Regions from separate parts of the Kineococcus sp. AC630 genome, predicted to be linked through region 3. Evidence: riboswitches for the same ligand, from Rfam matches in the RefSeq annotation. Region 3 holds a riboswitch; each other region holds the start of a gene.

Evidence for each region. Region 3 has a riboswitch for S-adenosylmethionine ahead of AC0I8G_RS01185 (ABC transporter substrate-binding protein). Riboswitches for the same ligand answer to the same signal wherever they lie in the genome.
Region 1: it holds a riboswitch for S-adenosylmethionine, as region 3 does, so the genes downstream of both, AC0I8G_RS01985 (MFS transporter) here and AC0I8G_RS01185 (ABC transporter substrate-binding protein) in region 3, are expected to answer to the same signal.
Region 2: it holds a riboswitch for S-adenosylmethionine, as region 3 does, so the genes downstream of both, AC0I8G_RS14300 (MetQ/NlpA family ABC transporter substrate-binding protein) here and AC0I8G_RS01185 (ABC transporter substrate-binding protein) in region 3, are expected to answer to the same signal.
Region 4: it holds a riboswitch for S-adenosylmethionine, as region 3 does, so the genes downstream of both, AC0I8G_RS02865 (methionine ABC transporter ATP-binding protein) here and AC0I8G_RS01185 (ABC transporter substrate-binding protein) in region 3, are expected to answer to the same signal.

Annotation. Positions count from the first base shown of each region.
Region 1 covers NZ_CEEDMJ010000002.1:27,701-30,695, reverse strand. Annotated here, with positions in the region: gene AC0I8G_RS01990 (LLM class flavin-dependent oxidoreductase) at 1-40, opposite strand, end outside; gene AC0I8G_RS01985 (MFS transporter) at 37-1,365, opposite strand; SAM riboswitch class I at 1,375-1,463, opposite strand; gene AC0I8G_RS01980 (SGNH/GDSL hydrolase family protein) at 1,549-2,340, shown strand; gene AC0I8G_RS01975 (alpha/beta hydrolase) at 2,420-2,995, shown strand, end outside.
Region 2 covers NZ_CEEDMJ010000012.1:111,578-114,572, forward strand. Annotated here, with positions in the region: gene AC0I8G_RS14280 (purine-cytosine permease family protein) at 1-8, shown strand, start outside; gene AC0I8G_RS14285 (OsmC family protein) at 87-590, opposite strand; gene AC0I8G_RS14290 (DUF7711 family protein) at 647-1,273, shown strand; gene AC0I8G_RS14295 (DUF1737 domain-containing protein) at 1,270-1,473, shown strand; SAM riboswitch class IV at 1,578-1,688, shown strand; gene AC0I8G_RS14300 (MetQ/NlpA family ABC transporter substrate-binding protein) at 1,756-2,712, shown strand; gene AC0I8G_RS14305 (methionine ABC transporter ATP-binding protein) at 2,709-2,995, shown strand, end outside.
Region 3 covers NZ_CEEDMJ010000001.1:248,638-251,632, forward strand. Annotated here, with positions in the region: gene AC0I8G_RS01185 (ABC transporter substrate-binding protein) at 1-1,516, opposite strand, end outside; SAM riboswitch class I at 1,696-1,788, opposite strand; gene metE (5-methyltetrahydropteroyltriglutamate--homocysteine S-methyltransferase) at 1,937-2,995, opposite strand, start outside.
Region 4 covers NZ_CEEDMJ010000002.1:190,545-193,539, reverse strand. Annotated here, with positions in the region: gene sfnG (dimethylsulfone monooxygenase SfnG) at 1-723, opposite strand, end outside; SAM riboswitch class I at 733-816, opposite strand; SAM riboswitch class IV at 986-1,096, shown strand; gene AC0I8G_RS02865 (methionine ABC transporter ATP-binding protein) at 1,264-2,259, shown strand; gene AC0I8G_RS02860 (methionine ABC transporter permease) at 2,256-2,995, shown strand, end outside.

The sequences.
Region 1 (2,995 bases), on a different contig from region 3:
CCATGGCGAAGGCGTTGAGGCGCAACGGTGTCGGGCTCAACGGGACAGTCCCTCCAGAGGTCGGTGCGCGGTCTCGCGGGTGAGCGCGGCCGCGATGGTGGTGAGGACGGCGAGGAAGCTCAGGTACCCCGCGACGATCCAGGGCGAACCGTTCCCCGCGGCCAGCAGGGACGCCGCGATGAGCGGGGTCAGACCGCCGCCGAGGACCGCGCCGATCGAGTACCCGAGGGACGCACCGCTGTAGCGGGTGCGGCTGTCGAACTGCTCGGCGAAGAAGGCGCCCTGAGCGCCGTACTGGCTGTCGTGACCGAGGTTGATCGCGATGACCATCGCGCCCACGATCAGGACGGTCGACCCCGTGTCCAGCAGCAGGAACGCGGGCACCGTGAACACCGCGGTGAGGACCGACCCGAACAGGTAGACGGGTTTGCGGCCCACCCGGTCCGAGAGCAGACCCCACAACGGCGTGGCGGCGAGGCTGATGACCGAGGCGACGAGGACGGCGAGCAGACCGACGTCGGCCCCGTCCTCGCGCACGTGGTTGGTCAGGTAGTTCAGCGCGAACACCGTGTAGAGGACGTAGGCGCCGTTCTGGCCCAACCGCATGCCGGTCGTCAGGAACACCCCGCGCTTGTTCGTCGCCAGCACCTCGGCGACCGGTCGGCGCGACGTCGCGTCGGCTTCGCGCAGCGCGGTGAACGCCGGGGAGTCGGTGACCTTGAGGCGGATGACCAACCCGACGACGACGAGCACGGCGCTGGCCAGGAAGGGGATCCGCCACCCCCAGGCGAGGAAGTCCTCGCTCGAGGTCAGGGTGCGGGTGAGCCAGAAACCCCCGCTGGCCAGGACCATGCCGGCCGCGGAACCCATCTGCGGGATCGCGCCGAACAGACCGCGCCGGCCGGTGGGGGCGTGCTCGACGGACAGCAGGACGGCCCCGCCCCACTCACCCCCGGCCGAGAAACCCTGCAGCAGCCGCGCCGCGACCAGCAGGACCGGGGCCCACACCCCGATCCGGTCGTGGGTGGGGAGCAGACCGATGGCCGCCGTGGAGATCCCCATGACCAGCAACGAGGCCACGAGGACCGCCTTGCGGCCCACCCGGTCGCCGATGTGACCGGCCACCGCACCGCCGAGGGGTCGGGCGGCGAAACCCACGGCGTAGGTGGCGAACGCGGCGATCACGCCGACGGCGCCACCGACGTTCGGGAAGAACAGCGGGCCGAGGACGATCGCCGCGGCCGTGCCGTAGAGGTAGTAGTCGTACCACTCGATGGTGGTGCCGACGAAGCTCCCCAGCGCCGCCCGGCGGCGGACGAGGGGTTCGCTGGGCGTCGCGAGGACGGTGTCGTGCACGGTGCTCACAGAACGGTTCTCCCATCGGTCCTGGCGGTAGCACCTTCCCCGCGGGGTGGTTGCTGCGACGTCGACGAGCCAGGTCTCTCGGTCGCTCTGGATGGCTGGGGCGAACCTACGACGGGGGCGCGCGCCAGGCAAACCGGGACCCGGTCCCGGGCGCGGGGCGCGAGCCGGTGCCACAGTGGGCGGGTGAGCTTCCCGTGGGCCCGCTCCCCACGCACCTCCCGGACCGTCGCCCTCCTGCTGGCCGTCTGCGCGGCCGCCTGCGCCGGGCCGGACGACGCCGCCTCGTCCTCCGCGCCCCTGCGCCTGCTGTCCCTGGGCGACTCCGTGCCGGCGGGAGACGTCTGCGGCTGCACCCCCTTCCCGGACCTGGTCGCCGACGGTCTCGCGCCCGCAGGCGGGGCCGACGTGGTGCAGCGGGCCAGCGGCGGGGCGACGTCGACCGACGTCGACTCCGTCCTGCGCCGGCTCGCGGCGGACGAGGGACCCCGACTCGGTGCGCCGGACGTCGTGCTCCTGCAGGCCGGGGCCAACGACCTCGTGCAGCAGGTCGACCTCGCCACCTCCACCGCCGGGGCCGTCGACACCGACGCGACGATCGAGCGGGTGGTGGCGACGCTGGCGGGGACCGTCGACGAGCTCACCGCCACCGGAGCCCGGGTCGTCGTCCTCGACTACTGGGCGGTCGGGCTGGACGGTGCGGTCGCCCGGCAGGAGTACACCCCCGCCGAGCTGCACGACCAGGTCGCCCTCACCGACGCCTTCGACGACCGCCTCGCCGTCGCGGTGGGCAGCGAGGCGCTCTTCGTGGACCTGCGCCCGGTGTTCCACGGCCCGGACGGGACCGGCGACCCGACGACGCTGCTCGCCGCGGACGGCGACCACCCCGACGCCGCCGGGCACCGGGCCATCGCGGACGCCGTGCTGGACGTGCTCGCAGGCTCGGAGGGTGCTGCCGGTTCGCCGGGAGATCGCTGAGAGAGGGCACGTCCCCGCCTGTGGTGACCCATGGTGGTCCCGGCGCACCACGCGCCGGTTCTGGCACGGGGGGTGTGGGGTGGGTCTCGACGATCCGCTGACGAGGTGGATCGCCATCGGCGTCGCAGTGGTGGCCACGGTGGCGCTGGTCGTCTGCTGGCGGGGACTGGCCCGGCGGGGGTTCCTCGCCCTCCTGGGACGCTCGGTGGCCCTGCTCGGGGTCAACGTGAGCGTCCTCATGGCCGTCTTCCTCGTCGTCAACGCCCAGTTCGGGCTGTTCTCGGACTGGGCGGACCTCCTCGGGACGCAGCAGGTGGTCACGACCACGCAGGCCAGCGGGTCGGCCACCGCCCAGGCGTCCGAGGCCGCCCCCGTCCGTCTCGACGGCTACGACGGGAGGGTCTGGCGGGTCCAGGTCCCCGGCCCCCGCTCCGCCACCACGGCCGAAGCCCTGGTGGTCCTGCCCACCGGGTACGGCACCACCCCCGCCCCGGCCGGGGGGTACCCCGTCATCGAGGCCTTCCACGGCTACCCGGGGACCCCGGAGCAGTGGCTCGACGCGATGCACCTGCTGCCCTCGCTGGACGCCGCGGTCACCGCGCACCAGCTGGCCGCGTCCGTGGTGGTCATCCCGACGCTGGAGGTCCCCGCCGGA
Region 2 (2,995 bases), on a different contig from region 3:
GCGCCTGACGCTCGTCGCGGGGGGATCGTTGACTCCACGGTCCCGCAGAGTGGGACCGTGGAGTCAACGATCCCTCCCGGCAGAGCTCAGCCGCGCTGGACGGAGACCTTGGGCGGGGTCTGCAGGGTCTGGGCGATGACGCAGTAGCGCTCGGCCAGCGAGATCATCTTGGCCTCGGTCGCCTCGTCGGCGTCGGAGGTGAACGTGAAGGTCAGGGTGACGTCGGTGATGCCCACGGGCACCTCGCGCGAGACGCCGAGCGTGCCGCGGGCGTCCCAGTGCGCCTCGGCGGTCACCGACGCGTTGCGCAGCTCCACGCCCATGGCGGTGGCCACGCTGCGCAGGGTCACGCCGGCGCAGGCCGCGACGGCCTCGCAGAGCATGTCGGCGGAGCACGCCTCGGTCCCGTCGCCCCCGGCGGCGGGGTGCAGCCCGGCGCGGGTGGTGCCCGCGAACCCGTCGACCGACACGCCGATGGACTGCCCGTCCAGCACCGCCACGGCCTTCGCGGGAACCAGCGCCTTGGCCGGGTCCTCGCGGTAGGCGTCCTTCAACGGCTTCTGCAGGGCCCTCAGTTCGGTCGAATCCACCGGGCGAGCTTAGGCCCCCGCGGGGCCGGCCCCGCAACACCCGCGAAGATGCTGCCGTGAAGTGGACCACTGCCGTCAGCAAGCTCGCCGACGTCGCCCAGGGGTGCGAGCACGCGAACTCGTTGCCCGCCGAGCTGCACCTCTTCCGCGCCGAGGAGGCGTGGGTCTTCGGCGCCCTGCTCGGGCCGCAGCAGGACAGCGAGGACCCGGCGTTCGTCCGGGTCGCCGTCGTCGTCGACCTCCCCGAGGACGAGTGCGCGCTCTTCAGCCGACCGCAGGCCGGTGAGTTCTGGCTCAACGCGTCCGGACTGGCGAAGAGCCCCGTCCAGGTCCTCTTCCGGTCCGCGCAGGCCCCGGTGTGGAACCACCTGGTCGAACGGCCGGTGCGGTTCTGGGCCCGGGAGGAGGGCCTGGACCACGAGGCGCTCCTGCAGCTGCGCAACGGCGACGGCGAGGCGCTGCGCCCTGAGACGCCCACGGACGGGGAACTGCGCGAACGTCTCGACCGCGACCTGCGCGCGAGCCTCGAGGCACTGCGCCGCACGACCACCGACTACGACGGGAAGCGCTGGGCCCGGGCCAACCACAAGAAGCTCGGCGACGCGCTGGCGGACGTCGCCCTGGGCCTGCTGAGCCTGCAGGACGCCCGCGACGCTCTGGGCGCGAATAGTCTGGACGCGTGAGCGACGAGAAGCTGACGTACCGGCTGCTGACCGGCCCCGACGACCGATCCTTCTGCGAGAAGGTCACGGCGGCCCTGGCGGAGGGCTACGTCCTCCACGGCAGTCCCTCGATCACCACGACGGACGGGCGCACCGTCGCCGCGCAGGCCGTCGTCCTCCCCCACGTCCTGAGCCGACCCGGTGACGGCGGTGCGGCGTGACCGAACGCCTGCGCTGAGACGCGGGCGGTCCCGCGGCCGGGCTGATCACCGGCGCGCGGGGGCGATTTGACGGGTTCGACGACGGGAACCTACGGTTCCCCCACGGTCATGAGTGACAGCGACAAGCCCTGGCTCGTTGTCCGGCAACCCTCCCCCGCGGCGGGGTGCCCCAGGTGAAGACCAGGCCGGACGACCCCGTCCGGCAAGCGCGGAGCAACGCACGTCGTCGATCACGGGGTGCTGCGAGCCGCGCGCCCGCCGTTCGACCACCGGAGTGCCACCGTGTCCAGCCCCGCCCCCGCCCTGCCCGACAAGCCGAAGCGCCGCGGCCTCCTCATCGGGATCGTCGCCGCCGTCGTCGTCGTGGTCGTGGTGATCGTCGCCGTCGTCCTCGGGACCCGCAAGGACGACACCGCGACGACCGCCGCCGCCGGTTCCGCCCCGGCCCAGACCGTGAAGATCGGCGTGGCCGACAAGTCGCTGGACTACTGGAAGACGTACGTGGGCCTGGCGAAGTCGAAGCTGAACGTGACGGTCGACCTGGTCAACTTCTCCGACTACAGCCTGCCGAACCCGGCGCTGTCGCAGGGCGAGGTCGACCTCAACCAGTTCCAGCACATCCAGTACCTCGCGAACTACGACGTCACCGCCGGGGACGACCTGCAGCCCATCGGTGCGACCGCGATCTACCCGCTGCCGCTGTACTCGACCACGGCGAAGAGCCCGTCCGAACTCCCCGAGGGCGCGAAGGTCGCCATCCCGAACGACGACATCAACCAGGCCCGCGGCCTGCTGGTGCTGCAGTCGGCCGGTCTGCTGACCCTCAAGGACGGCGGCAACGCCTTCTCCTCGATCGACGACATCGAGACGAAGAAGGTCGACGTCACCGCCGTCGACGCCTCGCAGACCGCCGGCGCGCTGCAGAGCGGTTCGGTCGCCGCCGCGATCGTCAACGTGAACTACGCGACGAGCGCCAAGCTGCCGGAGACCGACGTCATCGCCAAGGACGACCCGTCCGACCCCTCGGCCGCGCCCTACGTCAACATCTTCGCCGCGCGGGCGAAGGACAAGGACAACGAGACCTACCTGAAGCTCGCGGCCCTCTTCCAGGACCCCGCCGTGCAGACGGTGTTCGCCAAGGACTACCCGAACGCGGTCGTCTCCGACCGCAGCGCCGCGGACCTGCAGGCCGACCTCGCCACCGTCGAGGCCGACGCGAAGGCCGCGAAGGGCAAGTGAAGACCCTCGTCAGCCTGGAGAACGTCTCCAAGCGCTTCGACCGCCGCGACGGCACGTCCGTCGCGGCGGTCGACGACGTCAGCCTCGAGGTCCGCGAGGGTGAGGTGCTGGCCGTCATCGGGTACTCCGGGGCCGGCAAGTCGACCCTGGTCCGCCTCGTCAACGCCCTCGAGAAACCCTCCTCCGGCAGCGTCCGCGTCGCCGGTCAGGACCTCACGAAGCTGTCGGAGGGTGATCTCCGCCGGGCCCGTTCGGGCATCGGGATGATCTTCCAGCAGTTCAA
Region 3 (2,995 bases):
CGATGACGGTGGAGAGTTCGACGAGCGGGATCGAGTGGGCCTGGGTCAGGAGGAGCTTCGACGCCTGGGCCACGAGGTCCGCGCGCTGCGCGGGGTCGGTCGTCGCGGCCTGCCGGGTCAGCAGGTCGTCCACCTCGCTGTGCGCGCGGTGGTTCACGTTGCGCGCCTCGGTGGAGAAGATCGTGCGGGCGACGTCCGGGTCGGAGCGGGTCAGGTTGTAGAAGATCGCGTCGTAGTCGCCGGAGTTCTGCTGCGCCGTCGTCTCGGCCGTCGTGCCCTGCTTCAACTGCAGGTCGATCCCGACCTCGCGCACCTGCTGCTGCACGAGTTCCAGCACCGCCGAGGTGGGCTGCCAGAAGGTGATCGTGAAGGAGAGCTCCTGGCCGTCCTTCGCGCGGATCCCGTCCGCACCCTTCGTCCAGCCGGCCTGGTCGAGGAGGGCGTTGGCCCCGGCGACGTCGTGGGCGAGGACGTCGGAGTCGTCGGGTGCGTCCGGGGTGGACGCCGAGAGCGCCGACGTCACGGCCACGTCACCCGGGTTGAGGATGCTCGCCAGTTGTTCGCGGTCGATGGCCTTCGACAGGGCCTGGCGGACGCGTTCGTCCTGGAAGACCGGCCGCGACTCGTTGGGGAAGAAGTTGTAGGGGATGCCCGGGTTCGCGCGACGTTCGGTCCAGAAACCGCCGCCGTCGAACTGCGGGAGGTCCTGCGCGGAGATCGCCGTCGTCGCGTCGATCTGACCCGACTGCAGCGACCCGGTGCGCACGCTCGCCTCGGGGACCACCTGGTAGGTGATCGTGTCGAGGTAGGCGTCACCACTGTGCTTCGAACCCGTCGGGGCCCAGGCGTAGCCGGTGCGCTTCTTCAGCACGACCTCGCTGTCCTTCGTGTACTTCCCGACCACGAAGGGACCGGATCCGACGAGAGTCGTTCCGTCGCAACGAGTCGCGGGATCCGCGGTGGTCGTGGCGACGGAGAGCAGACCGAGGCTCATCGTCGACGTCGCCTGCAGGAACTGTGCGCTCGGCTGCGAGAACGTCACGACGGCCGTTCGCGCGTCCGGCGTCTGCGTCCCGGTGTAGCCCGCGAGGTAGGCCGAGGCCAACGACGCCTTCGCCCCGAGCGCGACGATGCCGTCGAGGTTCGCCTTGACCGCCGCGGAGTCGAGCGGCGTCCCGTCGGAGAACGTGGCGCCCTCACGCAGGTGGAACGTGAACGTCCTCGCGTCGGGGCTGACCTCCCAGCTCTGGGCCAGCCACGGCTGGACCTGACCGTCGAGGTCCTGGACCGTGAGGGAGTCGACGAGCTGGCGACCGACGTTCAGGGCGTCGTTGTTGCCGACCTGCTGCGGGTCGATGCAGCCGGAGTCGACCTGGATGGCGAAGGTGAGGTTCCCGCCGGCGACGGGTTCACCGTCGGCGGCGGCACTGCCGTCGTCCTGGCTCCCGCCACCGCAGGCGGTGAGGGCGAACAACGCGACGAGGGCGACGGCGGACAAGGGCGTGCGGGTGCGCAAGGGTTCTCCAGGCTGAGGGGTACGTCGAAGACACGTCCGGCCTGCGGCGGGGACGCGGGGTGACCGGCACGTTCCCGGTCAGCGGGGGTGCTGGGTCAGCGACAGCCGGTGGAACCGGTGAGGCAGAAGTCGACGATGCGCCTCAGGACGGCGACGTGGGACGTCTTGTTCACTGCGCTCCTCCATCGTTCCTGGCGGAAGCACCCGCGCCCGTTGCCGGGGGGTTGCTGCGACGTCGTCGAGCCAGGTCTCTCAGCCGCTCTGGATGGTGTTCTGCAGGAATCATAGGGACCCCCTGCCGGAATCTCAACCCGCCCGGCCGGGTCGGCGGGAACCCGGGCCGAACGAGCGCCGCCCTCCTGACCTCGGGAGGTCAGGAGGGCGGCTGGCGTCCGGCGGGGATCCGCTCGGACGGGGGCGTCAGCTCGTCGCGACGGCGTGCGCGGGGAGTTCCGCGCGGACGGTGCGGGCGGCCTCGACGAGGTTGCGCAGCGACTCGGTGGTCTCGGCGTAGCCACGGGTCTTGAGGCCGCAGTCCGGGTTCACCCAGACCTGGCGGGCCGGGACCGCGGCGACGGCGGCGCGCAGCAACCCGACGACCTCCTCGGTCGAGGGAACGCGCGGCGAGTGGATGTCGTAGACCCCCGGCCCGATGCCCCGCGCGAAACCGGCCCGCGCGATGTCGCCGAGGACCTCCATGCGCGAGCGTGCCGCCTCGATGCTCGTGACGTCCGCGTCGAGGCCGTCGATCGCGTCGATGACCTCACCGAACTCCGAGTAGCAGAGGTGGGTGTGGATCTGCGTCGCGTCGGCGGCACCGGCCGTCGCCAGGCGGAACGAGTTCACCGACCAGTCCAGGTAGGCGGGCTGGTCCTGGGTGCGCAGGGGCAGCAGCTCCCGCAGAGCGGGTTCGTCGACCTGGACGATCCCGATGCCGGCGGCCTCGAGGTCGCTGACCTCGTCGCGCAGCGCCAGGGCGACCTGGCGGGCGGTGTCGCCCAGCGGCTGGTCGTCACGGACGAAGGACCAGGCGAGGATCGTCACCGGGCCGGTCAGCATGCCCTTGACGGGCTTCGTCGTGCGTGTCTTCGTGTACCGGCTCCAGGGCACCGTGATCGGCGCCGGACGGACGACGTCACCCCAGAGGATGGGCGGGCGCACGCAGCGCGACCCGTAGGACTGGACCCAGCCGTGGGCGGTGACGGCGAACCCGTCGAGCTGCTCGGCGAAGTACTGGACCATGTCGTTGCGCTCGGGTTCCCCGTGCACGACGACGTCGAGGCCCAGTTCCTCCTGCAGGTCCACGACGCGGTCGATCTCCGCCTTGAGGAACTCCTCGTAGGCGGCCGTCGCGAGGTCTCCGCGCGTCCACGCGGCGCGCGCCTTGCGGATCTCGCCCGTCTGCGGGAACGAGCCGATCGTCGTCGTCGGCAGCGCCGGCAGACCCAGCGCCTGTTCCTGGGCGAGGCGGCGCACGGC
Region 4 (2,995 bases), on a different contig from region 3:
GACGGCGAAACCGTTGAGGCCGAACCGCACCAAGCGGCCGTTGCCGGCGGCGAGGGCGCTGACCTCGCGCACCCCGGCGGCGGCGGCGGCGATCGACTTGCCGTTCATGAAGTACCAGTCGCTGACCCGGCCGGCCATCGCCTGCGCGGCCGTCGAGTTGCCGCCCTGGAACAGTTCCGGCTGCACCTTGGGCTGCGGGCGGAAGGTGATGTCCTCGGCGTTGAAGAACTCACCCTGCTGGCTGTAACCGTCCTCGGTCCACACCCCGCGCAGCAGGGCGATGAACTCCTCCGACTGGCGGTAGCGGTCGTCGTGCTCGTGCCAGGTGACCCCGAGCTGGGTCGCCTCGTTCTTGAACCAGCCGGAGACGACGTTCAGCGCGAGGCGGTTGTCGGTGAGTTCCTGGGTGGTCGCGGCGAACTTCGCGAGGACCCCGGGGTGCCAGAAGAAGGGGTGCACCGCGGCGATGACCTTGAGCTTCTGCGTCGCCAGCAGCAGGGCGAGGGAGAACGACGTCGACTCGTGCTGCGCGTCCGCCCCGTAGGAGGCGAGGTAGCGGACCTGGGTCAGGGCGTACTCGAAACCGACGCGTTCGGCGGCCTGGGCGACGGCGACGTTGTAGGCCGGGTCGTGGCTGGTGCGCTGCTCGATCGTGGAGACGACCAGGCCGCCCGACACGTTCGGGACCCAGTAGGCGAACTTCAGGGGCTCGTTCACGGACATGGTGGTGCTCCTCCATCGGTCCTGGCGGTAGCACCCGGGCTCGGGTTGCTGCGGCGTCGTCGAGCCAGATCTCTCGGCCGCTCTGGATGGTCCTGCGAACTGTAACGCCTCGTCGGCGGCCCCGCAGCGACTCGGGTCGGCCCGGCACCGGAGGGGTCCGGCGCAAGCCGTTGCGCACGAACGATTTCGAAGCCGGGTGCGGATATCCGGTACCTTCCCGAACCGCTTGACGGACCCCGGTTCGGCTGTCACTGTCGAATCAGGTCATGAGTGCCAGCGCGAAGCCCCGGCTCGCTGGTCGGCAACCCTCCTTCCGTCGTGGGGTGCTCCGGGTGATGACCCGACCCGCGGGTGTCGCGGGTAAGGACGTTGAAGGAGACGCACGTGTCCCACCAGACCTGTCGACGCTGAGCGTCCGCACTCCCTGCTGAACACCCCGGGCCACCCCGTCCGGCGGTCCCCCCTGCGCCGGTCCGCCCGACGCTCCCCCGCCGCGCCCTCGCGCGCCCCACGCCGCCCTGGAGACGACGTGATCGAGCCATGATCGAGCTGAGACAGCTCACCAAGACCTACGGGAGCACCACCGTCCTGGACCGCCTCGACCTGCTCGTCCCCGCCGGCAGCATCACCGCCGTCGTCGGGCCGAGCGGGGCCGGCAAGAGCACCCTCGCCCAGTGCGTGACCCTGCTGACCCGGCCCACGTCGGGTTCCGTGCTCGTCGGCGGCCAGGACCTCACCCACCTCGGGGAGGGACGGCTGCGCGAAGCCCGTCGCCGCATCGGCACGATCTTCCAGTCCGACGGGCTGCAGACCCGGCGCACCGCCGCCCAGAACGTCGAACTCCCGTTGCGCTACCTCGGGGTCGTCCCCCGCGAGCGGCGCGCCCGGGTCGCCGAGCTGCTGGAACGGGTGGGTCTGGCCGACCTGGCCGGGCGCTACCCGCACGAGCTCTCCGGCGGGCAGCGCCAGCGCGTCGGGATCGCCCGCGCCCTGGCTCTGCGTCCGAGCGTGCTGCTCTCCGACGAGGCGACCTCCGGGCTGGACCCGCGCTCGACGGCCTCGATCGTGGCGCTGCTGCGCGAACTGCGCGACGACCTCGGGCTGTCCATCCTGTTCATCACCCACGAGATGGACACGGTCGTCGAGGTCGCGGACTCCGTGGCCCGACTCGAGCACGGCCGCATCGTCGAGTCGGCGCTCCTGCTGGACGTCCTGCGCGACCCGGGGTCGCCGGTCGGGGCCGCGCTGCTGCCCCGACGGGCGGTCGCCACCGATCCCCGGCTCGTCACCTGGACGGTGCACTACCGCGGCGACGACGTGCCGGCGGACTGGCTGACCAGCACGGCCCGCGAACTCGGCCACGACCTCGCCCTGCTCGGCGCCTCCGTGAGTGCCGTCACGGGGCGGACCGTCGGGCACGCCACCCTCGGCGTCCCGGACTCGGTGGACCCCGCGCTGCTGATCGCCGCCCTCGAGCGACGGGGGCTGCACGCCCGCGCCGCCGAGGTGCCCTCGACCCTGGAGCTGGTCCCGTGAGCCCCGCCGCCCTCCCGCTGGCCTCGAACCTGGACACGCCCCTGCCAGAGATCCCGGCGCTCGTCCTGCCCGCCCTCGGCGACACGCTGCTGATGGTCGGCATCGTCATGGCCCTGGTCGTGCTGCTCGGGGTCCCGCTGGGGGTCCTGCTGCACAACCTCGCCCCGGACGGGTTGCTGGAGAACCGCCCGGCCCACCGCGTCCTCGGCTGGGTGGTCAGCACCGGGCGGTCCCTGCCGTTCCTCGTGCTGATGGCGGCGCTCGTGCCGTTCACCCGGTTCGTCACGGGTACGAACATCGGCATCCGGGCGGCCGTCGTGCCCATGGTCCTGGCCGGCACCGCGTTCTTCGCCCGCATCGTGGAGAACTCGCTGCGCTCGGTACCCCCGTCGGTGGTCGCCGTCGCGAAGGCCTCGGGAGCCTCTCCGCTGCAGGTCATCACGAGCGTGCAACTCTCCGAGGCGCTGCCCTCGATCATCGGCGGCCTCACCATCAACACCATCGCGATGATCGAGTACTCGGCCATCGCCGGGACGATCGGCGCCCCCGGGGTCGGCTACCTCGCCATCACCTACGGGTACCAGCGCTTCGACCACGCCGTGATGATCGCGACCATCGTCGTCCTCGTCGCCCTGGTCGCCTCCGTGCAACTCCTCGGTGACGCCCTGGCCCGCCTCGCGGACCCGCGGACCCGTCGCCGCAGCGCCACCCCCACGAACTCCCCCACCGCAGACCT